3 regions of the Erwinia psychrophila genome follow, and region 1 is predicted to be linked to each of the others. Evidence: predicted binding sites of a transcription regulator. Region 1 holds the regulator's gene; each other region holds the start of a gene.

The links. The regulator PhoB, encoded in region 1, activates phosphate uptake and scavenging genes when phosphate is short. The targets are predictions, from matches to a motif close to CTGTCATAAAACTGNCNNAT.
Region 2: ugpB (sn-glycerol-3-phosphate ABC transporter substrate-binding protein UgpB) is a predicted target of PhoB. The motif match lies at 2,051-2,070, and genes of this name have one in related genera.
Region 3: pitA (inorganic phosphate transporter PitA) is a predicted target of PhoB. The motif match lies at 5,217-5,236, and genes of this name have one in related genera.

What each region holds. Positions count from the first base shown of each region.
Region 1 covers NZ_JBCHVB010000002.1:495,249-505,891, reverse strand. Annotated here, with positions in the region: gene brnQ (branched-chain amino acid transporter carrier protein BrnQ) at 1-1,206, opposite strand, end outside; gene AAH446_RS08345 (cobalamin-independent methionine synthase II family protein) at 1,612-2,715, opposite strand; gene AAH446_RS08340 (PstS family phosphate ABC transporter substrate-binding protein) at 2,936-3,862, opposite strand; gene phoR (phosphate regulon sensor histidine kinase PhoR) at 3,864-5,195, opposite strand; gene phoB (phosphate response regulator transcription factor PhoB) at 5,219-5,908, opposite strand; gene sbcD (exonuclease subunit SbcD) at 6,111-7,331, shown strand; gene AAH446_RS08320 (AAA family ATPase) at 7,328-10,643, shown strand, end outside.
Region 2 covers NZ_JBCHVB010000004.1:134,918-145,560, forward strand. Annotated here, with positions in the region: gene ugpA (sn-glycerol-3-phosphate ABC transporter permease UgpA) at 1-417, opposite strand, end outside; gene ugpB (sn-glycerol-3-phosphate ABC transporter substrate-binding protein UgpB) at 599-1,921, opposite strand; gene livF (high-affinity branched-chain amino acid ABC transporter ATP-binding protein LivF) at 2,185-2,895, opposite strand; gene livG (high-affinity branched-chain amino acid ABC transporter ATP-binding protein LivG) at 2,897-3,661, opposite strand; gene AAH446_RS11765 (high-affinity branched-chain amino acid ABC transporter permease LivM) at 3,658-4,929, opposite strand; gene livH (high-affinity branched-chain amino acid ABC transporter permease LivH) at 4,926-5,852, opposite strand; gene AAH446_RS11775 (branched-chain amino acid ABC transporter substrate-binding protein) at 5,993-7,108, opposite strand; gene panM (aspartate 1-decarboxylase autocleavage activator PanM) at 7,495-7,890, shown strand; gene rpoH (RNA polymerase sigma factor RpoH) at 7,966-8,820, opposite strand; gene ftsX (permease-like cell division protein FtsX) at 9,085-10,074, opposite strand; gene ftsE (cell division ATP-binding protein FtsE) at 10,064-10,643, opposite strand, start outside.
Region 3 covers NZ_JBCHVB010000004.1:180,980-191,622, forward strand. Annotated here, with positions in the region: gene AAH446_RS11950 (TetR/AcrR family transcriptional regulator) at 1-521, shown strand, start outside; gene AAH446_RS11955 (alpha/beta fold hydrolase) at 610-1,575, opposite strand; gene AAH446_RS11960 (TetR/AcrR family transcriptional regulator) at 1,661-2,278, opposite strand; gene AAH446_RS11965 (sugar transporter) at 2,518-3,723, shown strand; gene AAH446_RS11970 (BaiN/RdsA family NAD(P)/FAD-dependent oxidoreductase) at 3,893-5,080, opposite strand; gene pitA (inorganic phosphate transporter PitA) at 5,320-6,822, shown strand; gene uspB (universal stress protein UspB) at 6,887-7,222, opposite strand; gene uspA (universal stress protein UspA) at 7,673-8,110, shown strand; gene AAH446_RS11990 (hypothetical protein) at 8,547-8,789, shown strand; gene rsmJ (16S rRNA (guanine(1516)-N(2))-methyltransferase RsmJ) at 9,113-9,865, opposite strand; gene prlC (oligopeptidase A) at 9,869-10,643, opposite strand, start outside.

The sequences.
Region 1 (10,643 bases):
GCGCTGAACGAAACCGGGCAGCAGCGAGGCCAGCGCACTGCCTTTTGCCGCGTCGATGATACCAAACAGCAGGCTGATCAGCATCGTTGGGGCAATAACGCGTGCGCTTTTCTTCCACCATTTTAAGGTGAAGCTAAGTAAAATCAGTACGATACACGGCGGATAGATGGCGGTCAGCACCGGCACGGAGATCTGAATAAGGTGGCTCAGGCCCAGATTTGAGACCAGCATGGAGAACAGGCCCAGAATAAAGACCAGCTGACGATAGCTCAGCGGCAGGTATTGCTCAAAAAATTCCGCACAGGCGCAGGTCAGGCCAACGGCCGTAACCATGCAGGCCACAAAAATCAGCGCGGCCAGGAACAGGCTGCCCGTATTGCCAAAGGTGTGCTGAACATACGCATGCAGAATGGCCGCTCCATTCGCATTCTGATCCACCAGGCTCGCGCTGTCGGAGCCCAGACGGAACAGGCTCAGATAAACCAGCGTCAGGCCGACACCGGCGATCAGTCCCGCCAGAATGGTGTAGCGCGTTAACAGTTTCGCATCGCTAACCCCGCGCGAACGTGCAGCGTTAACGATCACGATGCCAAAGACCAGCGCACCCAGCGTATCCATCGTCAGGTAACCGTTGACGAAACCGCTGGAAAAGGCGGCGTGCTGATAGGCATCGGTGGCGGGTGCCATGCCATCCGCAGGCCACAGCAGAGCGGCCACGCCCAGCACGGCCAGCGCGATGATTTTCAGCGGTGCCAGGAAATGCCCGACCGTATCCAGCAGTTTGCCAGGATAGAGGGAAATCAGGATAACCAGCGCAAAGTAAAGCACGCTATAGATAAACAGCGGCAGCGCACCATCGCCGGTCAGCGGCGCGATGCCGACTTCAAAAGAGACGGTGGCGGTACGCGGTGTGGCAAAGAGCGGGCCCACGGCCAGATAGCAAACGGTCGCCAGTACGATGCCGGCCGCTTTGCCGATAGGCGAACTCAGCGCATCGATACCGCCGCCGACGCGCGCCAGCGCGATAACGGTAATAACGGGAAGCCCCACGGCGGTGATCAGAAAGCCAAGCGCGGCAATCCAGACGTGTTCACCGGACTGAATGCCCACCATAGGCGGGAAAATGATATTGCCGGCTCCCACAAACAGGGCAAACGTCATGAAGCCCAATGCGAGGATATCTCTGGTAGTTAAACGATTAGTCATAGTCAGCGGTATTGCCTGTACTGGTGTGAATGAAGTCGCGATGTTGAGTTAACCACCCTGTCTGCTCTGAAAACGCCGTCATATCAAGCCGGTGCAGGTAAAAATTCTGCCGTGCGGCGGTAAATACAGCGTAATTGGGCGGATTTTAATCTTTTTACAGGGAGGTAACGTAAAAACGGCGCTAAGTAAACCGTTTATAGCGGTGAAAGGCAATACGGGATCGGAAAAGCAGAGCGATATAGCGTAAAAACCGCGGCATACAGCTTTTCGCTTCAGTTTATCGCCAGGATGCCTTACATGATTTGCATTCTTTTTGCTCAGGGCGGGGTTACTTCCTGCACATATGCGGGGAAAGATGCACAAAAGGCGCGATTTCTCGCGCCTTTTTCACATTCTGGCGCAGGATCACCAGATTTCGTTGGCAATATCCACCACCAGACGCAGTTTCGCCCACTGCTCTTCTTCGCTGAGGCTGTTTCCCTCTTCCGTTGAGGCAAAGCCACACTGCGGGCTGAGGCAGATTTGATCCAGGCTGACATAGCGGGACGCTTCTTCAATGCGCTTTTTCACCGTTTCGCGGCTTTCCAGTTCACCATTTTTGGTGGTGATCAGACCCAGCACCACCTGCTGTTTGCCCGGCTTGATAAAACGCAGCGGCTCAAAGCCCCCGGCGCGCTCGTTATCATATTCCAGAAAGAAGGCGTCAACGTTGACGCTGCCGAACAGGATTTCGGCCACTGGCTCATAGCCACCTTCAGAGATCCAGGTGGAGCGGAAGTTACCACGGCAGACATGCAAACCGATCGTCAGGTCGTCCGGCTTCCCCTCAAGCGCCTTGTTCAGTACCTGCGCATAGATCCAGGCCAGCTCTTCCGGATCGTCGCCACGTTCGCGGATCTGCGCTTTCTGATCTTCGGAGCAGAGATAGGCCCAGACGGTATCATCCAGCTGCAAATAGCGGCAGCCCGCATCATAGAAGGCTTTAATCGCATCGCGCCAGGTGACGGCAAGATCGTCAAAATAGGCGTTCAGGTCGGGATAGACGCTGGCATCAATGGCCTTGCGACCGCCGCGGAAGTGCAGCACGCTGGGGCTGGGAATGGTCATTTTCGCCACCGCGTCGCCGCTGATACTTTGCAGATAGCGGAAATCTTCCAGCATCGGATGATTGCCGAAGCCCAGCTTACCCGTTACGCGAACGCTGTGCGCTTTGGTCTGCACGCCGTTAAACTGGATGCCCTGTTCCGCTTCGTACCGCTCCACGCCTTGCAGCCCGTCGAAAAAGTCGAAATGCCACCATGCGCGCCGGAATTCACCGTCGGTAACAATACGCAGTCCGCTTGCCCGCTGATGTGCAACCACATCGCGAATCGCTTCATCTTCAATACGGCGAAGCGCTTCAGGCTCAATTTCGCCTGCCTGAAAACGTTCGCGCGCCTCTTTAATGGCGGCTGGACGAAGAAAGCTGCCGACAACCTCGGCGCGGTACTGGGCGGTATCTCTTTGCATGTTGGGTCACTCCTGGCCTGCGCGACGGGGCGCATAATTTACCGTTGAAATAATTACGTTTCGTTATAAGTAGACTTCTGGATGTCCATATGGCTTAAAGGGAGCATGTCATGAGAAAGATTCAGGTGCAACCGAGGAAAATTCAACAGAGTTGAATAAAATTCATGTTGGGGAAAGGCAAGCCAGCTGCATTGCTCCGGCACCGCAGCTGTCAGCAGGATCAGGAGCGATCAAGCATCGCGAGCGCTGCCGCGCGCTGTGCTTCCGAGAGGGGAAGATAGCCGGCCTGATTGACCAGCGTCTGCCCCTGGGGAGAAAGCGCCAGCTGCAGGAAGGCCGCCGTCAGCGGTTCCAGCGGTTTTCCCGGCGCTTTGTTGATATAGATGTAGAGGGGGCGTGCCCAGGGATAACGCCCGCTGCGGATGTTTTCAGCCGTGGGCATAATAAAATCCTGCTCCTGCCGCGCAACCGGCAGTGTTTTTACGCCGCTAAGGTGAAACCCCATACTGGCGTAGCCGATGCCGTTCAGCGTCGCCGCCACCGCCTGCACCACGGCCGCTGAACCGGGATATTCCCCCACATCGTTACGAAAATCGCCGTTACAGAGCGCCTGCTGCTTGAAAAAACCCCAGGTTCCGGAGGCGGAGTTGCGGCCAAAACGCTGCAGCGGCCGGGCCGGCCAGCCTGGCTGGGTAAGATTTAGATCGCCCCAGTTCGCCACGGCAGAAAGCGCCCCGCAGCGGCGGGTGACAGAAAAAATGGCGTCGAGCTGCTTCACGTTCAGGCCAGGCAGCGGGTTATCCTGATTGACCACCACCACCAGCGCATCCATCGCCACCGGCACCGCGAGGGGCGGATAACCGTAACGGGCTTCGAACCGCTGGCGCTCCTCCGCCTGCATCGGACGGCTCATCGCCCCCAGCTGCGCCGCTCCACCCGCCAGCGCCGTCGGCGCCGTGGAGGAACCGGCCGCCTGGATTTGCACGTTCACGCCCGGAAACTGGCGGTTAAAACGTTCGCCCCATAGCGCCATCAGATTCCCCAGGGTGTCCGAACCCACGCTGGTAAGATTACCGGCTAACATGCCTTCTTTTGCCTGCGCGAGCGTGCTGCACAGCAGCACCGCGACCAGAAACAGCCTTTTCATTTCAGATTACCGCTTTCGATTCCGGAAGCGCATTCTGGGCCAGATCGTTGCTGACAATCAACCGTGGCGGCAGCAGGAAGCTGAAACAGGTCTCTTTACCAGGCTCGCTTGCGATCTCAAGCCTGGCGCTATGGTGGCTGAGCGCGTGCTTAACGATAGCGAGGCCCAGCCCGCTGCCGCCGGTTTGCCGGGAGCGGGCCTTATCAACGCGATAAAAACGCTCCGTCAGGCGGGGAATATGCTCGCTCGCAATACCAGGGCCATTGTCAGAAACGCTGAACAGCGCGCCGTTTGGCGTTTTCTGCCAGCGAATCTCAATGCGCGTTCCGGCTGGGGTATGGTTTACCGCATTATAAACAAGGTTCGATATGGCGCTGCGAAGCTGTTCATCGTTGCCAAAAACCTGCAGATGGGCGTCAATAGTGAAATGAATGTCATGACGCCCCTGGCTGAGCGTTTCCGCCTCGCGCTGGAGAAGATGCAGCATTGCTGGCACGTTGACCTTTTCCTGAAGATCTAAGGCCGGCGCCGCCTCAATACGCGACAGCGTCAGAAGCTGCCCGACCAGCCCCTCCATGCGTCGTGTCTGCTCCTGCATAGTATGCAGTGCTTTATCACGCACCGGGCCTTCCAGCACGGCATCATTCATCATCTCCAGATAGCCCTGCAACACCGTCAGCGGCGTCCGTAACTCATGGCTGACGTTAGCGAAAAAGTTGCGTCGCGCGCCCTCCAGCTGATGCATTTGAGTAACGTCACGCGCAACCATCAGCCACTGCCCTTCGCTGTAAGGCATAACGCGAAATTCAAGATGGCGGTGATTGTTCAGGACCAGCGTCAGTGGCCGTATGAAATCCCGCTGGCGCAGGTAACGGGTGAATTCGGGATAGCGCAGGAGATTGAGGATGTTCTGGCCGTTGTCCTCCGGCCAGCGCAGGCCCAGCATCTGCTGAGCCAGACCGTTACACCAGAAGATGGTGCCCTCTTCGGTGGTCAGGACCACCGCATCAGGAAGGGACTCCGCACCGCTGCGAAAGCGTTTGATCAGATGGCCAAGTTCCCGGCGGCGGCGGCGGTTACGCGCCTGCATCTGATAGAGACCATAAAATAGCGGTTCCCAGCTGCCGCGTCCGGCGGGGGGCGTCATACTACGATCGATCCACAGCCAGTGGGACAAACGTAGCAGGTTATTGAAATGCCACCCCAGTACGCCCAGCATCGACAGCAACAGCAGCCAGGGCAGATAGCCCACCAGTAGCCCAATAATCAGTGCGGGCAGGCTGGCGAGGACCAGCTCAAGCAGTAATCTCTTCCAGGAGAGGCGTTCTAACACGGTTAACACTCCAGTGCGAACGATCAGAAGCGTGCAGAGAAACGATAGCCTGTTCCGCGAACCGTCTGCACCATACGATCGTGCCCGGTGATCTCCAGCGCTTTACGCAAGCGGCGAATATGAACGTCAACGGTACGATCTTCGACGTACACGTTAGTGCCCCAGACGTGATTAAGCAACTGCTCACGGCTGTAAACCCGTTCGGGATGGGTCATAAAGAAGTGCAGCAGCTTATACTCCGTTGGCCCCATTTCCAGCGGCTGGGTTTCCGACATGACGCGGTGCGATGAGGGATCCAGGCTCAGTCCCTGCATCTCAATAACCTCTTCCACCGCCATGGGTGAAATCCGGCGCATCACTGCTTTGATGCGCGCCACCAGCTCTTTGGGCGAAAAAGGCTTGGTAATATAGTCGTCGGCACCCACTTCCAGCCCGCGAACCCGATCTTCTTCTTCGCCCCGCGCGGTCAGCATCATCACCGGGATATCCCGGGTCATCGCTTCCCGCTTCAGGTGTTTGATAAACTGAATGCCTGAACCGCCGGGCAGCATCCAGTCAAGCAGGATCAGATCGGGCCAGGGTTCGATCAGCTGGCCGATGGCGCTGTCATAATCTTCCGCTTCTACGGGTTGATAGTCATTTTGCTCAAGAACGAAACACAACATCTCACGGATCGGGGCTTCATCTTCAACGACCAGAATGCGCTTAGCCATTATTGCTCCTGCTGCTGTGACGGAATGTCACTGGGGTTTGCGGCGACATTATGCGTCAGTTTTATGACAGTTTTATGAAAAAAGCACGAGGTACATCGCCGTTTTATAACACTTTTATTCATCCCGAAACGTCATTCAGACTGGGGTTTTAGCGTTGGCTGTTTATAATCGACGCTTCCGGTATGCATCTTCAAAGGATCCCATGCGACTTATCCATACTTCCGACTGGCACCTGGGCCAATTTTTTTACACCAAAAGCCGGGCGCCCGAGCATCACGCCTTTCTCGACTGGCTGCTGGCGCAGGCTATTGCGCATCAGGTCGATGCCATTATCGTCGCAGGGGATATTTTCGATACGGGATCGCCGCCAAGCTATGCGCGCGAACTCTACAACAGTTTTGTGGTGAAGCTTCAGCAGGCGGGCTGTCAGCTGGTGGTGCTGGGCGGTAATCATGATTCGGTCGCCACGCTGAATGAATCCCGCGAGCTGCTCGCCTGCCTGAATACCCGGGTGATTGCCGCTGCCAGCAGCGATCCGGAGGAGCAGGTGCTGATGCTGAACACCCGTGACGGCAAGCCGGGCGCCCTGCTCTGCGCTATTCCTTTTCTTCGCCCGCGGGATATTACGCTGAGCCGGGCGGGCCAGTCGGGGCGGGAGAAGCAGCAGACGCTACTGGAGGCGATCACCCAGCACTATCAGCGCTGCTGGCAGGCGGCGTTGCGGCAGCGGGACAAGCTCGGCCTGGCGCTGCCAATTATCGCCACCGGCCATCTGACCACCGTGGGCGTAACCAAAAGCGATGCGGTGCGGGATATCTACATTGGTACGCTTGACGCTTTTCCTGCTCAGGCCTTTCCGCCAGCGGATTATATTGCGCTGGGGCATATTCACCGGGCGCAGCGCATCGCCAGCAGCGACCATATTCGCTACAGCGGTTCGCCCATCCCGCTCAGTTTTGATGAACTTGGCAAAGAGAAGAGCGTGTTTTTAGTCGAGTTCAGCGCAGGTAAACTCAGCCAGGTGACGCCGCTGAACGTGCCGCTGTTTCAGCCGATGCAGATGATCAAGGGATCGCTGGAGGAGATTGAGCGGCAGCTTGCCGCTATCCAGCCACGGGAGGACGGCAAACCGGTCTGGCTGGATATTGAGATCGTCACCCAGGCCTGGCTGAACGATATCCAGCGCCGTATCCACGATATCACCGAAGGGCTGCCGGTGGAGGTGGTGCTGCTTCGCCGGAGCCGGGAACAGCGAGAGCAGGTTATTGCCCGTCAGAATAATGAAACCCTCAGCGAGCTGAGCGTTGAGGAAGTTTTCTCCCGGCGGCTGGCGATGGAAGAGGAGTCGCCGGAGCGGCTTGCCCGGGCGACCCTGCTGTTTAAACAGACGCTGAGTGAAATGGATGATGAGGCGCAGCCATGAAAATCCTGACGCTGAGGTTTAAAAACCTCAATTCACTGAAGGGTGAATGGAAGATCGATTTCACCGCTGAACCTTTTGCCAGCAGCGGGTTGTTTGCGATCACCGGCCCCACCGGCGCCGGAAAAACCACGCTGCTGGATGCCATCTGCCTGGCGCTCTACCATGAAACGTCGCGGCTGGGGAAACTCTCACAGTCGCAGAACGATCTGATGACGCGGGACACGGCGGAGTGCCTGGCTGAAGTGGAGTTTGAGGTAAAGGGGGTCGCCTGGCGTGCGTTCTGGAGCCAGAACCGCGCAAGGGGCGCCGCCGACGGCAACCTTCAGGCACCACGGGTAGAGCTGGCCCGCTGTGACGATAACACCATTGTTGCCGATAAGGTGAAAGACAAGCTGGATATGCTTGCCTCCCTCACCGGGCTGGATTTTGAACGTTTCACCAAATCGATGATGCTGTCGCAGGGGCAGTTTGCCGCCTTCCTGAACGCCGACGCCAACAGCCGTGCCGGGCTGCTTGAAGAACTGACCGGCACCGAAATCTACGGGCGTCTCTCCGCCAGCGTCTTTGAACGGCATAAAAATGCCCGTACGGCGCTGGAGACGCTGAGGGCGCAGGCCAGCGGAATGGCCCTGCTTGACGAAGCGCAGCTTCAGCAGCTCGCCTCACAGTTACATCAGCTAACAGAAGAAGAGCAGGTACTCACTTCACATTATCAGCAGCAGCAGCAGAGACTGCACTGGCATCAGCAAAACCAGACGCTGGAGGCGGCCCTGCACGCGGCGCAGACGGCGGCACAGCAGGCAACCGGCGCGTCCCAGCAGGCAGAGCCGGAACTGGCCCGCCTGACGCTGGCCGAACCGGCGGAGAAGCTGCGTCCCGTCTGGCATCAGCGTAATCAGCTCCGGCAGGACTGTGAGACGTCTGCGGCTGCCCTTAATCAGCTTTCCGCCCAGCGGCAGCAGGCGGCAGAGGCACTGGAAGCCAGCACTGCCCGGCTCAATGCTGCCGAAGCCGCCCGTCAGCAGCATGAGGCATTCAGGCAGCAGCAGGAAACGCTGATTGCAGAGAAAGTGGTTCCGCTGGACAACCTTATTGCCACGCTGAGCGCCCAGAGTGACCAGCTCAGCCAGGAAGTTAGTGAGTACAAACACTCTCTGGAGACGCGCCGCCTGACGCAGCAGCAGAAGCAGCAGACGGAGCGGGATAAACAGGCACAGCAGAGCGGACATCAGCGCTGGCAGCAGGAGCATGCTCGCTTTGCCGCCTGGGGCGAATCGTTGCCGCTCTGGCGTATGACCTTTACCCGGCAGCAGGAAAGCGCTCAGGCGCTGGCGGCCCTCCAGCAGCGCATCAACGGGCAGCAGAAAGCGGTCACCGAACTTGAACAAAGCCTCACCCTGCTCGACCAGCAGGCGCGCCCCCAGCAGCAGGCGATGGAAGAAGCCCGGCTACAGGTCACTAAGGCTGAAAGTGAGCTTGCCGCGCTGGAGATGCAGCATCCCGAAGAGAAGGTGCAGGCGGCGTTAACCCGCCTGAACCAGCAGCGTCCCCTGCGCCAGACGCTGGCGCTACTTCTGCCTCAGTGGCAGCAGCTGGCGCAGCGACACCAGAAGCAGCAAGAGAGTCAGCGGGCGTTACAGCAGCAGCTTCAGGCCGCGGAACAGCTGTTGCACAGCCTGCGCGCCAGCTGGAAAGAAAAGCATCAGCACCAGCTCGATCTCGAACAGCGCTGTGAGCTTGAGCGACGCATTGCCAGCCTTGAGCAGCACCGTGCGCAGCTGGAAGCGGGCCAGCCCTGCCCGCTCTGCGGCGCCTGCGAACATCCCGCCGTTGCGGAGTATCAGGCGCTGCAAACGTCAGAAAACCAGAACCGCCTTAAGGCGCTGATATCTGAGGTCCAGACGCTGCACGATCGGGGAACCGCGAAGCGGGAAGAAGTTAAAAATCTGCAGCAGCAGGCGGAAAAACTGAGGTTAGAGCTGGAGGAGACCGGTCGTGAAACCGCTCGCCTGCACGCCCGCTGGCGTGAAACGGTAGAAGCGCTTTCGCTGACGCTGACGCCGGACAACCTGCAACAGGCGGCGGACTGGCTGAGTGAACAGGAGCAGTCAGAAACCGCGCGTCAGGCCGAACTGAGCCGCATGCAGCTTGGCGTCAGGACGCTGCAACAGCATAAAGATACGCTGACCCGGCACCAGCAGGCGCTGACAACACTTCAGCAGCAGCAGGAACTGACCAGTCAGCAATTACTTACTTCAAACCAGACGCTGGCGGAACTTACCCAGCGGCTGGCCGCTGAAAGCCACACGCTGCAAGAGCAGCAGGCGACGCTTGCGGCCAGCCTGCGGACGCTCGGATTATCCCTGCCTGAGACGGCAGAGCATGAAGGCTGGCTGGCGGAGCGTCAGGCTGAATGGCAGCAATGGCTTCAGACCGGACAGGCGCTGGCCGTTCTGGCACCGGAGCTGGCGACGCTGAGCAGCCAGCAGCAGGCGCTTAGCGAAGAGATAGCGAAAGAGCAGGCGCGGCTGGATGCGCTGGAAAGCCGCCTTAACGCTGAGCGGCTTACCCTGCGTGACCAGCAGCAGCAGCGTCTGGCGCTGTTTGGTGAACGACAGACGGCTGAGGTACTCAGTCAGCTGAAAACAGTGACGCAGCAGCATGCCGGTGAAGCGCAGGCGCAGCAGAAGCAGTGGCAACAGCAGCAGGATCGCCTAAATACCCTGACCGGACAGCATAATTCACTTTCTGAACAGTCAGCCATGCTGGCTGAAAGGCTGACGCAGGCGCAGCAAACCCTGCTTACCGCGCTGGCGGCCAGCCATTTCAGCGATGAAGCGGCCTTCACCGCCGCCCTGCTTGATGAGGCGGAGATTGCCCGTCTCACTGCCCTGAAAAAACATCATGAGGAAGCGTGCCAGCAGGCAGCCACGCTGCTGGCACAGGCTGAAAAAAGCCTCAGGATGCATCAGGCTGAGAAGCCTGATGCAATGACGGAGACAGAGGGCGCGCTGGCGGAGAGCGTGACCGATCTCGCCCGGCGACTGAAGGAAAATGCCCAGCGCCAGGGCGAAGCGCGCCAGCAGCTCAACAGCGATGCCGCCCGCCGCACGCAGCAGCAGGCTTTACTGGCCCGGATAGCCGAACATGAACATCAGGCGGAAGACTGGAGCTACCTGAACCAGTTAATTGGCTCAAAGGAAGGGGATAAATTCCGTAAATTCGCCCAGGGGCTGACGCTGGATCATCTGGTCTGGCTGGCGAACAATCAGCTGGATCGGCTGCATGGCCGCTACCTTCTGCAGCGTAAAT
Region 2 (10,643 bases), on a different contig from region 1:
ATGGGTAATTAACCCCAGCCCCGGACTGAACAGAAACATCCACAGCACCGCCGCGACGGCGGGCGCTACGGCATAGGGCAGCAGAAAAAGCGTCTGGTAAAAGCGCTTCATGCGCATGACATGATCGACCAGTGCGGCGAAAAACAGGGAAACCGTCAGCCCGATGACCGTCACCAGCCCGCTGAAAATTAGCGTGGTCCAGAAGGAGGCCAGATAGTATCGATCGTCCAGCAGGCGGCTGAAGTTCTCAAGGCCGACAAAAGTGCTGGAAAAGCCGAAAGGATCGACGTTCTGTACTGAATACCAGAGCGCTTCGCCCGCGGGCCAGATAAAGAAGATCACGGTGATCGCCAGCTGCGGCATCAGCAGCACATAGGGCAGCCATCGTGAGCGGAAAACGGGACGGGAAGATGACATACGGTTGCTCTGAAAGAAGGAAATTAGCGGTTAACAGCGAAGTGTGTGACCTGAAAGGAGGAAGACGCCCCTTCCCGGCCGCGTTTGCCGCTTCCGTGCGGCAGGTCTCCTCCCTGACTTTGTCACTGCTATCTTTGCTTAATTTATGCCAGCCAGTGTGGCGATGCTGGCGTAAAAGGGATTACTTGCTGGTTGACTGTTCAAATCGACGCAGAAGCTGATTACCGCGTTTTACTGCGCTATCCAGCGCGGCCTGCGGGGTGGCTGAACCGGTCCAGACGCCTTCCAGCTCTTCGTCAATGATGGTGCGGATTTGCGGCATATTGCCCAGGCGCATCCCTTTGGTGAACGGCAACGGTGGCTTGTTCAGCATCTGGCGCGTGGCGATATCAGCACCGGGGTTCTTCTCATAGAAGCCCTGCTTGCGCGTCAGCTCGTAGGCCGCCGTGGTGATCGGCAGGTAGCCCGTTTTCTGGTGCCACTCGGCGGCGATTTCCGGCTGCGCCAGGAATTTCATAAACTCAGCAACGCCTTTGTAGGTGTCAGCGTCTTTACCCTTCATCACCCACAGGCTCGCGCCGCCGATCATGGCGTTCTGTGGCGCATCCGGTACGGTTTCGTCGTAAGGCATCATGCCAACGCCATAGTTAAATTTGGCATAGTGACGGATATCAGCCAGCGAGCCTGAAGAGGCTGTGGTGATGCCGCAGTCGCCGTTATAGAACTTGGCTGTAGACTCATCCTTGCGGCCAAAGTAGGTGAAGTCACCTTTTTTGTTCATATCCTGAAGCATCTGAATATGGCGCACCTGAACCGGTTTATTGAAAACGAATTCCGCATCGGTGCCATCGAAGCCGTTATTTTTGGTGGCCACCGGCAGGCCGTGCCAGGCGCTGAAATTCTCAATCTGGATCCAGCCCTGCCAGCCGCTGGCGTAGCCGCATTTCATGCCCGCTTTACGCAGTGCGGCGGCGTCCTGCTCCAGCTCCTGCCAGGTTTTCGGCGGCTTCTCCGGGTCAAGACCCGCTTTTTTGAAGGCGTCTTTATTGTAATAGAGGACCGGCGTGGAGCTGTTAAACGGCTGAGAGATCAGATGGCCGGTTTTGGCATCGCTGTAGTAACCCGAAACGGTTGGCACGAACTGCTTTTCGTCAATGCTGACGCCCGCGTCCTGGAAGACCTGATAGACCGGGACGATCGCCTTTGAGGCCATCATCGTGGCCGTTCCCACTTCGTATACCTGGAGGATGGCGGGTGCTTTTCCTGAACGCACGGCGGCGATGCCGGCGGCCAGGTTCTGTTCGTAGTTACCTTTGTAAGTCGGCACGACTTTATAATCGGGATGCGCTTCATTGAAGCGTTTAGCCAGCGAGTCAACTTCGACGCCCAGCTCGCCTTCCATAGAGTGCCAGAACGGGATCTCGGTGGCGGCCAGCGCATGTCCGCTGAAGGTCAGCCCCAGTACGATGCTAAGTGCAGTATGACGAAATGAGAACAATGACATATCAGTTTCCTGTACCCGGTATAATACGCGCGAATTCGCGCCTTTCTCTGTCCGGGAAGTAACATGACATGCCAAAATGACGGTAAGATAACGCTTCTGTGATGTAAAAATGACAGCCTGTTGACGCTAAACCGTCTGAAATATGACAGGTTTTAGGGATGCCGCAGGAAAAGTAACGCGGTAATGAAGCGGGGTAAGCGGCGGCAGGAAAGCGGGCTATTAACACTAAAGGGACGGCTTTTGCCGTCCCTGTAAAGGTGTCTCTAACCGCCAAGATAGGCGCTGCGCACCGCCTCATTCGCCAGCAGCGCTTCGCCCGTATCCTCCAGCACCACGTGGCCATTTTCCAGCACGTAGCCGCGATCGGCGAGCTTCAGCGCCTGATTAGCATTCTGTTCCACCAGGAATATCGTCATCCCCTCCTGGCGCAGCTGCTCGATGGTGTCGAAGATCTGCTGAATGATAATCGGCGCCAGCCCCAGCGAGGGTTCATCCAGCAGCAGCAGGCGCGGCTGGCTCATCAACGCACGGCCAATCGCCAGCATCTGCTGCTCGCCGCCGGACATGGTGCCTGCACGCTGTACGCGGCGCTCATACAGGCGCGGAAACAGCTCGTATACGCGCGCAATCAGCGTCTGATACTGCTGGCGGGCAGCAAAGAAGCCGCCCATCGCCAGGTTCTCCTCAACCGTCATGCGCGAGAAGACGCGGCGGCCCTCCGGCACGATAGCAATGGCTTCCCGCATAATCCGCGCGGTCTGCCATTCGGTGATCGCCTTACCATCGAAGATAATATTTCCCTCAGTGGCGCGCGGCTCACCGCAGAGCGTGCCGAGAATGGTGGTTTTGCCTGCGCCATTCGCCCCAATCAGCGTCACAATTTCGCCCTGATTGATATAAAGGCTGACGTTATGTAACGCCTGGATTTTACCGTAGTGGGCGCTGACGTTTTCCAGAGAAAGCATCGGATTCATATTATGCCTCTCCTAAATAGGCGCGGATTACATCCGGATTATTGCGGATCTCTTCCGGCGTGCCGTTGGCCAGCGGCGTTCCCTGATTGACCACATAGATGCGGTCTGAAATCCCCATGACCAGTTTCATATCATGCTCAATAAGCAGTACCGAGACGTTATGCTCCCTTCTCAGCTCAGCAATCAGCTCATCCAGTTCAATCGTCTCTCTCGGATTCAGGCCGGCCGCCGGTTCATCCAGCATCAGAATATCCGGACGGGTTACCATACAGCGGGCAATCTCCAGACGCCGTTGCTGGCCGTAGGCCAGATTGCCGGCCTGACGGTTTGCCATCTCCAGCAGGCCAACGCGCTCCAGCCAGGTTGCGGCCCGATCCAGCGCCTCGCTCTCCGCCTTGCGAAAGGCCGGCGTTTTCAGCAGACCGGCAAAGACGCCGCTTTTCAGATGCTGATGCTGCGCGACCAGCAGGTTTTCGATCACCGTCATCTCCCGGAACAGGCGAACGTGCTGAAAGGTACGTACCACGCCCATCCGGGCGATTTTCTGGCCCGGAAGGCCGGCAAGTTCACGATCGCGCAGCTGAATACTGCCGCCGGTCGGGCGATAAAATCCGGTCAGGCAGTTGAACACCGTGGTTTTACCGGCTCCGTTAGGGCCGATCAGGGAAACGATCTCCTGAGCGCGCAGCTCAAGACTGACATTATTGACGGCAAGCAGGCCGCCGAAGCGCATCATCAGGCCATTAACCGCTAATACCGGCTTCATGATGACTCTCCTTTTTTCACGTTCAGCTTCAGGTGAGGACGCTTCATCGGCAGCAGTCCCTGAGGACGCCAGATCATCATCAGCACCATCAGGCCGCCAAGCACCAGCATGCTGTACTCATTTAAATCCCGCATCAGCTCACGCGAAACTACCAGCAGTACCGCCGCCAGGATCACCGCAAACTGCGATCCCATGCCGCCCAGCACCACAATGGCCAGCACAAAGGCGGACTCGGCAAAGGTGAAAGATTCAGGACTGACGAAGCCCTGACGGGCGGCAAAGAGGCTGCCCGCAAAGCCCGCAAAAGCGGCGCTGATGGTAAAGGCCGTCAACTTGATACGCCTCGGGCTGAGGCCCAGTGAACGGCAGGCGATCTCATCTTCACGCAGCGCTTCCCAGGCGCGACCTAGCGGCATCCTCAGCAGGCGGTTGATCACAAACAGCGTGATAACGACCAGCAGCAGGGCGACCAGATAGAGGAAAATAACGCGGTCGCTGGGATCGTATTTCAGGCCAAAGAAGTTATGGAAGGTGTCCCAGCCGCCATCACGCACGCTGCGCCCGAACTCCAGTCCAAACAGCGAAGGTTTGGGGATCTGGCTAATCCCGTTCGGCCCGCCGGTGATTTCCGTATTGTTAAGCAGCAGAATACGGACGATCTCCCCAAAGCCGAGCGTCACAATCGCCAGATAGTCTCCGCGCAGGCGCAGGACCGGGAACCCCAGCAGCAGGCCAAACATCGCCGCCATCAGGCCGGCCAGCGGCAGGCTCTGCCAGAATCCCAGGCCGTAGTAGTGATTGAGCAGCGCGAACGTATAGGCACCGATGGCGTAAAAGCCCCCATAACCCAGCACCAGCAGGCCGGAGAGTCCCACTACCACGTTCAGCCCCAGTCCCAGCATCACATAAATCAGCGTCAGCGTGGCGATATCAACGGTGCCGCGCGATACCAGAAAAGGCCAGGTCGCGGCGGCAATAATCAGCAGCAGTAAAAACAGCTTCTGCTTCGGCGTGGAGCCATCAATGCCCGGCAGGACCAGCGACGGTCCCGAAAGCTTTTTCAGGCCTCGCTGCATCAGGGGACGCAGCAGCTGAAAGAAAAACACCACGGCCGCGCCGATAGCAATCCAGTTCCAGCGAACGCTGCCGGCGCTATGAACCACCAGATGCGTCCCATCCAGCCCCAGCCGCATGCCCATAAAGAACGCGGCCAGCACCACCAGCATCAGGCTTGAGGCGATGGCGTTGAGCAAATTAAGGTGCTTCATACTTTCTCAACCTCCGGACGGCCCAGGATACCGGTAGGCATGACCAGCAGCACCACGATCAGCAGCGCGAAGGAAACCACATCTTTATATTCGGTACTCAGATAAGCGGACGTCAGCGCCTCGGCAATGCCCAGGATCAGGCCGCCCAGCATCGCGCCCGGAATACTGCCTATTCCTCCCAGCACCGCGGCGGTAAAGGCTTTCATACCGGCCATAAACCCGATGTAGGGATTGATCACGCCGTAAAACTGCCCCAGCAGCACGCCCGCCACCGCCGCCATCGCGGCACCGATAACAAACGTCAGGGAGATCACCCGGTCAGTGTTGATGCCCAGCAGGCTGGCCATCTTCAGGTCTTCCGCACAGGCGCGACAGGCGCGTCCCATACGGGAATAGCGAATAAAGAGCGTCAGCGCCAGCATCGACAGGAAGGTCACCGACCAGATAAGGATCTGCATGGTTGAGATGGTGGCTTCAAAGCCGTTGCTCTCGCCCAGCGTCCAGCGCCCGGTCACCAGGCTTGGCAGCGCGAGGTCGCGGGAACCCTGCGTCAGGCTGACGTAGTTTTGCAGGAAAATCGACATACCGATGGCGGAGATCAGCGCAATCAGGCGCTTGGATGAGCGCACCGGCCGGTAGGCCACACGCTCGATGCTCCAGCCGTAAGCGCTGGCAATCACGATCGCCACAATAAACCCGGCGCCAATCAGCATCCAGCTAACGTCGATACCGACCATCATCAGCGCGGCAATGACGATAAAGGAGACATAGCTGCCGATCATATAAACCTCGCCATGGGCGAAGTTGATCATGCCGATGATGCCATACACCATGGTGTAGCCGATGGCGATAAGCGCATAGGTGCTGCCCAACGTCACGCCGTTGAACATCTGCTGTAAAAAATAGAGGAACTGCTCGGACATACCTTAAACCCTTACTTCTGACCACCGGGGCGGAGAGGCCGTGCACAGAATCATCACGGGCCGGACGCGTCCGGCCCGTGGAAAACGGCACTGTATAGCTAAATTACGCTACAGGCGGCGCTTATCCGCCACGTAGTCTCTTATTTCACCGGCGTGGAGGAACCATCGGCATGCCATTCGAAGATGCCGAATTCAAACCCTTTCAGGTCGCCCTTCTGATCCCAGCTCAGGTCGCCCATAACCGTCGGCACCGGAGCACCCTCTTTCAGGTTCTTCACAATATCTTCCGGCTCTTCGCTCTCGCTGCGCTCCATGCCTTTAACCAGCGATTGCAGCGCGGCATAGGTCGTCCAGACGAACGGACCGGTAGGATCCTGCTTCTTCGCCTTCAGCGCATCAACGACAGACTGGTTAGCAGGAACCTGATCGTAGCGCTTCGGCAGCGTGACCAGCATCCCTTCCGACGCCTCACCGGCGATATTTGAAAGCGAAGCGTTGCCCACACCTTCAGGTCCCATAAAGGCAGTTTTCAGGCCGGCTGCGCGTGACTGACGCAGCAGCTGTCCCATCTCCGGGTAGTAACCACCAAAATAGACAAAATCGACGTTCTCTTTCTTCAGTCGGGCGACCAGCGTGGAAAAGTTTTTATCCCCGGCGGTGATCCCTTCAAACATCACTACGTTACCGCCGGATTGCTTAAGGCTATCCTGCACCGAACGTGCCAGGCCTTCGCCATATTGCTGCTTGTCGTGGATCACAGCGATACGCTGCGGTTTGACGGCGCTGAGAATATATTTCGCTGCGGTGGGACCCTGATCGGAATCGAGCCCGGTGGTACGCATAATCATTTTGTAGCCGCGCGTGGTCAGATCGGCGTTAGTCGCTGCCGGGGTGATCATCAGCACGCCTTCGTCTTCATAAATATCTGAAGCAGGCTGCGTGGATGAAGAGCAGAGATGGCCAATAACATAGCGAATGCCGTCGTTAATCACTTTGTTCGCCACGGCGACTGCCTGCTTAGGATCGCAGGCATCGTCATATTCCACGCCAACCAGTTTGTCGCCGTTCACGCCACCGCTGGCATTGATGTCAGCAATGGCCTGTTTAGCGCCGGTAAATTCCATATCGCCATACTGGGCAACCGGGCCGGACATCGCGCCAACAATAGCGACCTTAATGTCTTTCGCCATCGCCGCGTGGCTCATTGCCAGGGCCACGCACCCGGCCAGGAAAGCATTTCCTTTACTGATTTTCATCCGATCTACCCCATCTGTTGTGATTGCTGTTTTTTGCCGGCGAAAAGTTGCTAATCTCCTTGAGAAAGAAGAAGTTAAGCGCCTCAACACCGTCTTTTAATAATAAGGCCTTTAATTTCAGGTTATTAAACAGGAATTTTCTTCTTCAAATCAACAGAAGCGTTGAGAAAACTCCGACCTTACCAGCATAAATCACTGGCATTTACAGGAACTATTTCGCGCTATCACCAGTCTTATCTGCTGCCATCAAGAGCACAATTCAGTATTTACCCTGGCATGGCGGCACGCAACAAACAGATTGCTTTGTTTTCGTACAGAAAAAGTTACGCGCAGGGAAGCGTACATTTTCGCTACAATATGCCTTTCGTCCTCCTCCGGAAATGCATATGAAACTGACCATCATCAGGCTGCAACAATTCTCACCTCAGGATCGCAGCGATCTTGCCAAAATCTGGCCCGGGAGCGATCTGGATGCCCTCGAAAAAAAGCTGGATGAGCAGCACCAGCTTTTTGCTGCAAAGTTTAACGACCGTCTGCTGGCGGCAGTCAAGGTGACGCTGAAAGGCACGCACGGCGAGCTGGATGATTTTATGGTGCGGGAAGTTACCCGCCGGCGCGGCGTGGGAAGCTACCTGCTGGAGGAGACGCTGGCGCAGAATAGCGCCATTACCCAGTGGTGGATTGCCGATATGGGCAACGTGGATCGTGAGGCGATCGCAGTATTTATGCAAAAAGCGGGGTTTATCGCGCAGCCCGGAGGATGGGTCTCCCTGCGGCGCTGAAGGCTGGCTGGGTGAGGATCGCAGAAAACAAAAAGGGCGGCACAAGTGCCACCCTTTTTCGTTTACCGCCGTCCGTTATGCTTCGATAGCGACGCGCAGTTTCTTCATGGCGTTCTTCTCAAGCTGACGAACTCGCTCTGCGGAGACACCGTATTTATCGGCCAGCTCCTGCAGCGTGGTTTTGCTGTCATCATCGAGCCAGCGGGCACGGATGATGTCCTGGCTACGCTCGTCGAGCCCCTGCATCGCATCGCTGAGTTTATCAGCGGCATGAGATTCCCAGTTATCTTCCTCAATGCCATCGGCAAAGTCGGAGGACTTATCCTGCAGATAGAGCATCGGCGCCATCGAACGGCCTTCGCTCTCCTCATCCGGCGTAGGATCGAACGTCATATCCTGCGCGGCCATCCGCGATTCCATCTCCAGCACGTCTTTGCTGGTCACGCCGAGTTCGCGCGCCACCATTTCCACTTCGTCCTGGTTGAACCAGCCCAGACGCTGTTTCGCCTTACGCAGGTTAAAGAAGAGCTTCCGCTGGGCTTTGGTGGTGGCCACTTTGACGATGCGCCAGTTACGCAGCACGTACTCATGAATTTCCGCTTTAATCCAGTGCACGGCAAAGGAGACCAGGCGAACGCCCACCTCAGGGTTAAAGCGGCGCACCGCCTTCATCAGCCCGATATTCCCTTCCTGGATCAGGTCAGCCTGAGGCAGCCCATAGCCGGAGTAATTACGGGCGACATGAACGACAAAGCGCAGGTGAGACAGGATCAGCGTCTTGGCCGCATCCAGATCGCCCTGGTAATGCAGCCGTTCAGCCAGCGCTTTTTCCTCTTCTGCCGTTAGCACAGGCCAGGCATTGGCGGCCCGGATATAGGAATCCAGGTTGCCTAAAGGAGCAATAGCTAAAGTTTGCATTTCTTTGGTCATTCATACCCTCTCTGTAGTAAGCAATAATGCTGTGTCGTTCCCTGAGCGATTCACAAGCCTACGTGAATGCCAGCAAGAATTGAAAGCATTCTGTGCTACTTCGACCGCAAAGTTATCCACAAGTTCAGCATCATCGGTGTATAAATTATACCACACATTGCGGGCAGAGGAAGTATAGCCAAAGGCCGTCACAACACAACATCTTCCCCGGCCATCCTGAACCCGACAGCAGAGGAAGATTATATCAAAAAACGTGTAAAGGGGTTACTGAGGCGTAAAACGACGTAAATGTTGCACCGTCGCCAGCCAGGCGGCAATCCAGCCAATCATAGCGGCAACCAGCAGCAGCAGCAGGCTCTCATCCCATGAGAGGCCGTGCAGCACAAACGTGGTGCCGAATACCGAGGCAACCTGAGCGACCACGCTTTCGAGGCGTAATACCAGCACCTCGGAAAGCAGCAGCGACAGCAGCGCGCCCGAAAAGCCGAGCAGCGCCCCGCCATACAGAAACGGCCGCAGGATAAAGCCATCGGTCGCGCCGATCAGTTTCTGCACGTTGATGGTGTCGCGCCGGGCAAAGATACTGAGCCTGACGCTATTACCAATAACCAGGAACACCGCCACGATCATCAGGAGGCCGATCATCGCAGCGACCTGCCCCACCAGCCCGGTCAGGGCCGCCAGGCGGGCGAACCAGCTGTCGTCCATCTTCACATCGTCCACGCCCTGAACCTTCGCGACGCGCTCGCGCAGGTTGCTCATCGTGTCTGAGTTCTGGAAGTTAAGCTGCGGGGTAATAATCGCAACGGCGGGCAGCGGGTTTTGTTCCAGCATGTCCATCGCGCCACCAAACCCAGACCAGTTACGGAACTCGCCCATCGCTTCTTCGCGGGAGAGATAATTGACCTTATCTACACCCTCTTCCTGCTTTAGCTGCGCGACCACGCTTTCCGCCGCATCGTCGTCCAGCGTTTTGCTCAGGTAGACGGTCAGCTGCGGGGCCGGATACCACTGCTCGGCGGCCTGGCTGACGTTTTTCCAGACCATGTAGCACACGCCAGGCAGGGTCAGTGAAATGGCAATCACCATCACCGTCAGTATGGTCGCCAGCGGCTGCCGCCACATATCAGAGAGCGTGCCGCGCAGCGCGTAACGCCACTGCTCCGGCAAACCGCCCTTCAGCGCTTTACTTTTCGAAGGCGGCTTCGGCTTTGCCGCTTTGGGCGCCGCGCGCACGTTACGTTTATTCGCCATCCTGACCTCCGTGCAAACGTCCCTGGTTCAGCGTCATCAGACGGTAGTTACGCCGGGCAATCAGCGCCTTGTCGTGCGTGGCCATCAGCACGGTCACCCCAACGCGGTTAAATTCCTCAAACAGCCGCAAAATATCTTCAGAGAGCGCGTCATCAAGGTTACCGGTCGGCTCATCCGCCAGCAGCACGGCGGGTTTGTTCACCACGGCACGGGCGATGCCCACGCGCTGCTGCTCGCCGCCGGAGAGCTGGATAGGATAGCTTTTCGCTTTGTCCAGCAGGCCGACCTTGTCCAGCGCCGCCGAGACGCGGCGACGAATATCTTCACCGCTCGCGCCAGCAATAATCAGCGGGATAGCCACATTGTCATAGACCGAGCGATCCATCAGCAGGTGGTGATCCTGAAAAATCATGCCAATCTGACGACGCAGAAACGGCACTTCGCGGCTTTTCAGCCGGCTGATATCGTGTCCGCTGAACCAGATATGGCCCGCGCTGGGGCGCTCGATGCCGCAGATAAGCTTCAGCAACGTGCTTTTCCCCGCCCCTGAATGTCCGGTCAGAAACGCC
Region 3 (10,643 bases), on a different contig from region 1:
TTTCCGCCGTCGGACTGAATGAGATCCTGACCGACGCCGGTGTGCCGAAGGGATCTTTTTATCACTATTTCCCGTCAAAAGAGGCGTTTGGCGTGGCGATGCTGCAGCGCTATTTTGATGATTATCTGGCGGAACTTGACCATACGCTGAGCCAGCCGGGTAACACTATGGCGCAACGGCTGATGAACTACTGGCAGCAGTGGCAGGACTCGCAGTCGTTTTCCGACTGTCAGGGCAAATGCCTGGCGGTGAAGCTGGGTGCGGAAGTGGCCGATCTCTCTGACAGTATGCGTCTGACGCTGAAAGCTGGCACCTCAGGGATTATTTCTCGCCTGGCGCAGGCGTTAGCGGCGGGCGTGGCTGAAGGTTCACTGCGCATTGAGGACCAACCGGGCAAAGTGGCAGAAAGTCTCTACCAGCTCTGGCTTGGCGCCAGCGTCATGGTCAAGATAGTCCGCAATACCGCGCCCTTTGAGTCCGCCATGGCGGTGACCCGGCAGATTATCCGTATCTCCCCTTAACGGGGAGATACGATCTCTTTAAACAGACGCGGACGTGAAAGTGGCAGGATGCAGACTTTTGCTGACCCGCGGCACTGTATTGGCGACATCAGCCCGTCCGGCTATCTGCGGTCGGCACAAAGAACTGGCTTAAGACTTCAGCGACAGCCTGGGGCTGCTCTTCGGGAATGAAATGTCCGCAGTGAGGAATAAGCACGCCGGAGACATCTTCAGCAAAAGGACGCAGAGGGGCAGCCATATCGGCTATCGATCCATATTCAGCACTGACGGCCAGCAACGGCATGTTGAGCTTCCCTTTCGCTTTTAACTCGCTGTTTTGCGCAGCGGAAAGCGCAACCGATCGGTAATAAGCCAGCCCTGCCCGTAATCCACCGCTGGCGCATAACACGCGCAGGTACTCATTAATATCTTCATCTGTGAACACATCCGGGCATGCCGTTTTCCTTTTCAGGAACCATTCAAGATAGAGGCGTTCACGACCGGTAATCAACGCTTCGGGAAGATCGGCAATCATGTGAAAGGCGAAATGCCAGGTTTTCCAGGCCTTATCAGCCGTCACCGGCAGGGCGTCCGGCAGGGTGACGCCAGGAATACCGGCGTCCAGTAAGGCGAGACGTTTGACCTCACTACCGTAGCGCGCGGCGTAGGGCCAGGCGACCCAGGCTCCCACGTCGTGAGCCGCCAGATAATAAGCGTCTACCTTAAGCTGACCCAGCAACCCGTGAACCTTCCCGGCCAGCGAGCAGGTATCATAACCCTCCTGCGGACGGTCAGAATCGCCCTGACCGGGCAGATCAAGCGCAATGATCTGGTAAGACTCGCCCATCTGCTGCATGACTTTACGCCAGGCATACCAGCTTTGCGGAAAGCCAGCCAGCAAAACCAGCGTCTCCCCCTGGGGATTGCCGCCCATAACGTAATGCATTCTGACGCCATCTACCGTTGCGTAGGCATGCTCAAAGCCGCTCAGGCTACTGTCGTTCCAGGCGACAGGTTTTGCATCGGCCCGGCGCAGCGGTGACATTTCATTGGTCTCTGACTCGCGATTTTGCATCGTCATTCCTTCTCATTTTGATTTTCTGCCTGTGCAGACAACGCCGACATTAAGAAAGCAATCATTTCCTAAATGGGTAAATTTTTTAATCGAGCAGCTTCATCGCCAGCCGTATCGTTTCCTCTTTCTCCGTTACGTCTTCAACTTTACCCACAACGCGCATGCCGAATACCAGACAGAGCAGCAGCCCTGCCGCCGATTCAACATTCAGGCTGGCGGATACCGATCCGTCATTCTGACCCAGGCGCAGTAGGGAGATAAGATTTTGCTTGTTGCGCATGACGGCCTGAAACACCAGTTCTGACACTTCCGGGTCCAGGATCCGCAGTTCATTCATACTGCCGACGACCAGGCAGCCGCGCCTTCCTTCCAGCGTAGATGCGGAATCAATGTAAAAACGCAGCAATTCAGCCAGCTGCTCACGGCCCGTCGGAAATGGTTCCAGCCGCTGCTTCAGCTCCGCATGGCGCAAAGCGGTGTACCGCTCGAATACGCGCAGAAACAGGGTTCGCTTATCCTGGAAGGCTTTATAAATACTGCCGGCGGTAAGTCCCATAGCTTCGCCTAAATCGGCGATGGAGGAAGCGTGAAACCCCTTCTGACGGAAAACGATCATCGCCATATCCAGCGCAAGATCCATATCAAATTCCCGTGGTCGCCCGCGTTCCCGGCTTTTATTCTGAGGATAACCTGTCTTGTTCATTGCAGCTCACTTAAGGAAACAATCACTTCCAAAATAGCAGCGCTTTTCACTTCAGGGAAGCGAAAATTACTTTGTTCAGATGCACGGGCTCACTGTTTTTAACAAACTTAATCGCCGCCATAAAAAAAATTAATGCGCTGTGTTTATTTATGCTAAAAATGCGACGAAGGTCACAATTTCCTTGAATGCCGTCGGCGGGGAGCCTTAACATTGCCGGCTGAATTTTCGGGGGGATGATTATGGCAGAACTACAGACAGTATCCAGAAAGGTAGCCTGGCTACGCGTGTTAACCCTCGCAGTGGCAGCGTTCATTTTTAACACGACGGAATATATTCCTGTTGGTCTGCTGACGGACATTGGGCACAGTTTCGGCATGGAAAGCGCTCAGTCAGGCATCATGCTGACCATCTATGCCTGGATTGTGGCTCTCATGTCACTGCCTTTGATGCTGATGACCAGCAAAATTGACCGGCGCGTATTACTGATCGCCCTGTTTGGCCTGTTCGCCTGTAGCCATATTTTATCTTTTGTGGCGTGGAATTTTAATGTCCTGCTGGTCAGCCGGGCAGGAGTGGCGCTGTCGCATGCGCTGTTCTGGTCCATTACCGCCTCGCTGGCTATCCGACTGGCGCCTGCAGGCAAACGCGCTCAGGCGCTTGGCCTTCTGGCTACGGCAACGGCGCTGGCGTCCGTTTTAGGCTTGCCTTTAGGCCGCATTATTGGCCAGAGTTTTGGATGGCGCATCACCTTTCTGGTGATTGGCGTCGCCTCAATGGTCTTGCTGGCTATGATTATTAAAATCATGCCTCAGGTAAACTCTGAGCAGAGCGGTTCGGTCAAAAGTTTACCCGGCTTACTCCGCAACCCGGCGCTGATTAGCGTCTATCTCCTGACGGTACTGGTGGTCACAGCACATTTTTGTGCCTTTACTTATATCGAGCCTTTCGTCCAGCAGATATCGGGTAAGAGCCATAATTTTGCGACGGTTTTACTGCTGATATTTGGCATTGCAGGCATCTCAGGCAGCATCATTTTTAGCAAGTTAGGCGAGAAACACCTGTCTGCTTTGTTAACTGGCGCTATCGCACTTCTGACTGTGTGCCTTGCCCTGATGGTCACCGTGGCACACAGCACCGGCGGACTGGTGGCGTTATGCGCCTTATGGGGCATCGCCTTCATGATTATCGGCATGGGCATGCAGATGAAAGTATTGACGCTGGCCCCCGAAGCCACTGACATCGGCATGGCCATGTTTTCGGGGATCTTCAATATTGGGATTGGCGCCGGCGCGCTGCTGGGGAAAACGGTCAGTCTTGAACTGTCACTCTCCTCGGTCGGTTACATTGGGGCGATTTCCGGCGCATTAGGTCTGATGCTGGCTGTTGTCTCTTTCCGCAAATGGGCCGCACCGTTACGCACCGGGGATCATGATCTCGTCGTGTAAAGTCCAACTAAGGCAGTCTTTACAGGCTGCCTCCGAATATCTTTTTGTTGTAAGAGAGACGTAGCAATCTTTATTTCCCAGGCGCTGTCCGGCTCATGAACGACGCTTATTCTGAGGCGTTGCCTGAGGGAGAACGTGGATCTTAAGGGACAAAGCCTGCCGCCTAGAGTCACAGCGCCTGTGCACAAGCCCAGGCGGAAGACCAGGCCCACTGGAAATTATAGCCGCCGAGCCAGCCGGTCACGTCCACCACTTCCCCGATGAAATAGAGACCGGGCACCGCTTTGGCCTCCATCGTTTTAGAAGAGAGCACGCTGGTATCTACCCCACCCAGCGTGACCTCGGCGGTACGGTAACCTTCCGTGCCGTTCGGCTGCACCCGCCACTGGTGCAGCGACGTCACCACCTCGCTCTGCTGGCGGGCGTTCAGCTGTTTCAGCGTACACTCCGGCACGTTGCCAAGCTGCTGAAGGCATTCCACAAGACGGCGGGGCAGCACTTTCGCCAGGCTGTTTTTCAGACTCTGGTTCGGATGCGCGTCCCGCTCTTCATTAAGGAAAGCTTGTAGATCACGCTCGGGCGAAAGATCGATGGTGACAAACTCGCCGGGCTGCCAGTAGCTGGAGAGCTGAAGCACCGCCGGACCGGAAAGGCCGCGATGGGTAAACAGCAGCGCTTCTTTAAACGTGGTCCCCTCTTCGGCGGTCAATACCGAAGGCACCGCCACGCCGGACAGCGCATTGAGCTGTTCAAGCAGCGGTTTATGCAGGGTGAAGGGCACCAGACCGGCGCGGGTCGGGAAAACCTTCAGGCCAAACTGTTCCGCCAGTTTATAGCCGAAGGGAGAGGCGCCCAGCCCCGGCATCGACAGGCCGCCAGAGGCAATAACCAGCTTTTCCGCCCGCACAGTGCTGCCGTTCAGCGTCAGGGTATAACCGCTTTCGTCGTCGTGCGCCACGCCCAGCACTTCACTGCGCAGCCGCAAATTGACGCTGCCCGCCTCGCACTCTTTCAGCAACATATCGACAATCTGCTGGGCCGAATCGTCGCAAAAAAGCTGCCCTAAGGTCTTCTCATGCCAGGCGATGCCGTGACGGTTGACCAGATCGATAAAATCCCACTGGGTATAGCGCGCCAGTGCGGATTTACAGAAATGCGGGTTATGGGAGAGGTAAGCAGCAGGTTCAGTATAGAGGTTGGTAAAGTTACAGCGCCCGCCGCCGGACATCAGAATTTTACGTCCGGCCTTTTTACCATTATCCAGCAGCAGAACGCGCCTGCCGCGCTGCCCCGCCTGAGCGGCACAGAACAGGCCAGCCGCACCGGCACCGATGATAATAACGTCAAACTGTTCCACTGAGCCTGCCCCGCCGCGAAAAAACGCTGATTGTAGAGAGTTGAGCGGGCTGAAGCCAGCGTAACACAAGCTTCATCGCCGAAACATTTTGTAACTTTATGATATTCATAAAGAATGCTCCCGTAAACACGCTCTTTTGACACATTACTGTCAAAAAAAGTCTATATTTCACTTTCCCCGGGTGCGGTTTGTCGCTGATAATGCGCCGCGTTCATGTCCTCCAAAATGGCGTAACGCTTATGCTACATCTGTTTGCTGGTCTCGATTATCATACCGGCCTGTTACTGGTACTCGCTCTGCTCTTTGTTCTGTTTTACGAAGCCATCAACGGCTTCCACGACACGGCAAACGCGGTGGCAACTGTGATTTATACCCGCGCAATGCGATCGCAACTGGCGGTGGTAATGGCAGGGGTCTTTAACTTCTTTGGGGTACTGTTGGGCGGGCTGAGCGTTGCTTATGCTATCGTTCATTTGCTTCCCACCGATCTGCTGTTGAATGTGGGATCGGCTCACGGGTTAGCCATGGTCTTTTCCATGCTGCTGGCTGCGATTATCTGGAACCTCGGCACCTGGTATTTTGGTCTGCCGGCGTCCAGCTCCCATACCCTCATCGGGGCCATTATCGGCATTGGCCTGACCAACGCCTTTATGACCGGCAATTCTATCGTCGAAGCCCTTAACATCCCGAAAATGATCGGCATATTTATGTCGCTGGTGATCTCTCCGATTGTCGGTCTGGTCATTGCGGGTGGGCTGTGCTTTATCCTTCGTCGCTACTGGAGCGGCACCAAGAAACGTCGCCGGATCCATATGACGCCTGCGGAGCGTGAGAAGATTGACGGCAAGAAAAAGCCGCCGTTCTGGACCCGTATCGCGCTGATCGTTTCTGCCATTGGCGTGAGCTATTCGCACGGCGCTAATGATGGTCAGAAAGGCATCGGTTTGATCATGCTGGTGCTGATTGGCGTGGCGCCTGCAGGGTTCGTGGTCAACATGAACGCTTCAGGCTACGACATTACCCGCACCCGCGATGCAGTACACAATCTGGAGCAGTATTACCAGCAGCACGGTGATGCGCTGACGCGTATCGTGCAGATGGCGCCGCCTGCGGTGCCAACGCCGCAGGAAAATCCGGGTGGCACAACGGAGTTCCACTGTGATGCTTCCCGCGCGCTTCCCGCCATCGCCCGCGTCAAAGGTATGCTGGACAATCTGCAGAGCTACGATGCGCTAAGCGTTGATCAGCGTGCGCAGCTGCGTCGCCTGCTGATGTGCGTCTCCGATACCGCGGAGAAGGCGGCTAAGCTGCCAGATACCAGCGCAGAGGATCAGCGCTTCCTGAGCAAGCTGAAAGACGATCTGTTGAACACCGTCGAGTATGCACCGGTCTGGATTATCGTGGCCGTGGCGCTTGCGCTGTCGCTGGGTACGCTGGTTGGATGGCGCCGCGTTGCCACCACCATCGGTGAAAAAATAGGTAAAAAAGGGATGACCTATGCCCAGGGAATGTCGGCCCAGATGACGGCGGCGGTCTCTATCGGCGTTGCCAGTTATACCGGTATGCCCGTCTCAACGACCCACGTACTCTCCTCTTCCGTCGCCGGTACCATGCTGGTTGATGGCGGCGGCGTGCAGGGGCGCACCATCAAAAACATCCTGCTGGCCTGGGTCTTTACCCTGCCTGTCTCGGTGTTGTTATCCGGTGGCCTCTACTGGATTGCGCTGCACTTTATCATTTAACGTGTGACGTATAAAAAAGGGTGAAGCCTGCAGGCTTCACCCTTTTTTTTGCCCCCGGCGCGGTTCAGTGCCAGATAAGCAATCCCATAAAGCCGATAAGCACCAGGCCGCAAAGCGCGCTGGTCAGTAAAAACTGGCCGCGAACCCGTTCGCAGCGCCGGATAAATTCATCATCGTGATGATCGAGATAACGCTGCGCCCAGATGTAGCGTACCAGCCTGACCTGCTTACTGGGCTGCCCGTGTGAAGTAAAAAATCCTGCGCCATCAACATATTGATACAGCAGAGGGTCGCATCCGCGAAGTACCACCAGCAGCGCGCGGAGTGAAGAAAAATAGCGCGCCATATTGATCAAACAAATGACACAAAGAGCCCAGAAAAGCGCGATGGTGCTAATCATGATCCCCTCCCGACAACACGAACCTGGCAGATACACCGGGCAAAGCCAGCACGGCCCTGGTGATATTTGCCATCCACAAAACTGAACCTGACTGAGAGTTGTTATCACTGCGGTACGACCGCTACCCACAAGAGATGGCGTGTCGTTATTATCATTGTAGGAGATATGCTTAAAAAAATTCCAGCATGGTTAGGCGCATCATTGCAAAAAGCCTTAATTACAGTTTGATCCTGCTCCCAAAGAGGCGCGTTTGGAAAGCGTCTGTTAACAATTCGGCCTATACTTCAAAGCGAGAGAATAATAAGGTGGCGAGGCTGAAGTACGCTTAACGCCCCCCTCGCGAAATCCCGCATCGCAATTTCTATTCGTTAAGGATTTCAGAAACTTACTATTCTTCCCGGCCAGTCTTGTCTGGGAAGGCGCAGCCGCAACACATGGAAGGAGTTCGATATGTCTTATAAACACATTTTGATTGCAGTGGATCTTTCACCGGAAAGTAAACTGCTGGTTGCTAAAGCGGTTTCCATGGCGCGTCCCTATGATGCCAAAATTTCCCTGATCCATGTGGACGTGAACTATTCCGATCTCTATACCGGGCTGATTGACGTTAATCTTGGCGATATGCAGAAACGCATCTCCGAAGAGACGCATACGGCACTCTCCGATCTTTCAAACGGCGCGGGTTATCCTGTGACTGAAACCCTCAGCGGCAGCGGCGATCTGGGCCAGGTGCTGGTTGATGCGATCAAGCGCTATGACGTGGATCTGGTCGTTTGCGGCCATCATCAGGACTTCTGGAGCAAGCTGATGTCTTCAGCCCGTCAGCTGATCAACACCGTCCATATCGATATGCTGATCGTGCCGCTGCGCGACGCAGACGAAGAATAGCCGCCGTTCAAAAAGCCGGCCTGTGCCGGCTTTTTTTCACCTATTCTGTGCAAATTAAGTTCCGGCCAGTTCTGTTTTCTCCCGGCACGCTAATCACCCACTTCAACTTTATAGTTGCTCACCGTTGCCAGCGTAATCGACAGGAGTAATCTTGTTCAGGCAGTTGTATTGACTGGCGATGCCTGTACTGATGGATATAAGTCATAACCCTGAAACTTGACAGCTTATTTTAATTCTGTACAAGAATATTCCATTATTAAAGCACCGCACTTTAACAGTCTGACACCCAATGAATTATTTGTGTCAGAACGGCACTTATAAATATTTTACTATAGGAAAACTTCTTTTTTCTCATTATATTTCATTTGCTTTCTCTGCTGCATCGCAGCGAAAAAGCATTCAAAAAAAGCACAACCACTTAATAAGGATATTATTTATGAGAGAAATCAACCAGACTGAAATTGCGGCCGTTAGCGGCGCTGGACTGACCGAATTCCGGGGCAACGTCAATACCGCATTAGCTCAGGTTTCTGCCAAATTTGATACTACGTTAGATGCGCTTGCTGAGACCAGCGTCATCGGCGAGAAAATCGGTCTGTCTTACAAAGCTTTTGGCCTGAGCATCGTTCAAGGGTATTTGAGTTCCTTTTCAAACTTCCTGACTAAATTAGCTGCCTGATTAACGCTGCCTTACAGCATCAATACTGTAAATCAGATTTCAGTTAATTCCGGAAGCTTAAAAGCGTGCTAAACAAGCACGCTTTTTTAGTATTACCGCTTACTTCGCTTATACAGCACACTCATTCGCTTTTGCGGCGTATATTTTTACTGTCGCCGGCGCGTATTTATTACCGGTTACAGCCTGCCGCCAGACGCACTTTTCACTCAACCTGCGAGGACACAGGCCAAATATGTAGCCTGATAATGCTGACGACAGCGGGACAGGGCCGCTATAACCATTCAGAATAATTTGCGCGCCGGAAGCGGCCCGGTGGACATTTTCTACTGGCCGAGCGGCGGATAGATATCAAAACGATGGCTTTTGGTCAGCACGGCTGATTGCGTCGCGATGCCGGCCAGCGGCGGCGCATAGTCAGGGCGCTTCACCACAATGCGTTTTTTCGCCAGACGACGCGCCGGCTCCAGCAGGCCATCCGCATCCGCATCCGCACCCACCAGCGTCTGAAATACCCGCATCTCTTTTTTAACCAGCGCGCTTTTCTGGCGATGAGGGTACATCGGATCGAGATAGACCACGTCCGGTTTTTCCGCGATGCCGGCAAGCGCATCCAGGCTTGACGCATGGATCAGCGTCAGCCGCTCGCGCAGCCAGCCGCCGATCTCCGTACTCTGATAGCCGCGTTGCAGACCATCCTCCAGCAGAGCCGCCACCACCGGATGACGCTCAAACATCTGCACCCGGCAGCCCAGCGAGGCCAGCACAAACGCATCTCTGCCCAGGCCTGCCGTTGCGTCAACAACCGCAGGCAGGTAGCCGCCTTTAATGCCAACGGCCTTAGCCACGGCTTCGCCGCGCCCGCCGCCGAAGCGGCGGCGGTGCGCCATGGCACCCTCGACGAAATCGACAAAAATCCCGCCAAGCTTTGGCTCATCACGTTTGCGCAGCTCCAGCCTTTCACCGGTCATCACCAGCGCCATTGGCGCTTCGTCGTCGTGCTCAAGCTGCCAGCGTGCCGCCAGATCGGATAAGGCGCCGTCTCCGGCGCCCGTTTCATCTACCAGACAAATCTTCACTGACTATTCCTGGATACCGTAATGTTCCAGCATCGCATCCAGCTGCGGCTCGCGGCCCCGGAAGCGTTTGAACAGCTCCATCGGCTCCTCTGAACCGCCGCGCGACAGGATGTTATCCAGGAAGGACTGCCCCGTTTCGCGGTTAAAAATGCCTTCCTCTTTAAAGCGCGACCAGGCATCCGCCGCCAGCACATCCGCCCACAGGTAGCTGTAGTAACCCGCCGCATAGCCGCCGGCGAAGATGTGGCTGAACGCATGCGGGAAGCGGCCCCATGCGGGTCCGGGCATCACCGCCACCTGCTTTTTGATCTCTTGCAGGGTTGCCAGAATCTGCGCGCCTTTTGCCGGATCGTATTCCGCATGCAGCCGGAAATCGAACAGACCGAACTCCAGCTGACGCAGAATAAAGAGCGCCGCCTGATAGTTTTTCGCGGCCAGCATTTTTTCCAGCAGCGCCTGCGGCAGCGGCTCGCCGGTCTCAAAATGACCGGAAATAAAGGCCAGCGCCTCCGGCTCCCAGCACCAGTTTTCCATAAACTGGCTTGGCAGCTCGACGGCATCCCACGGCACGCCGCTGATCCCGGAAACGCCTGGCGTTTCAATGCGGGTCAGCATATGGTGCAGCCCATGACCGAATTCATGGAACAGCGTGGTCACTTCATCATGGGTAAAGAGAGCCGGTTTGCCGTTCAGCGGACGGTTAAAGTTACAGGTCAGGTAGGCCACCGGTTTTTGCAGCGAGCCATCCGCCAGGCGCATCTGGCCCACGCAGTCATCC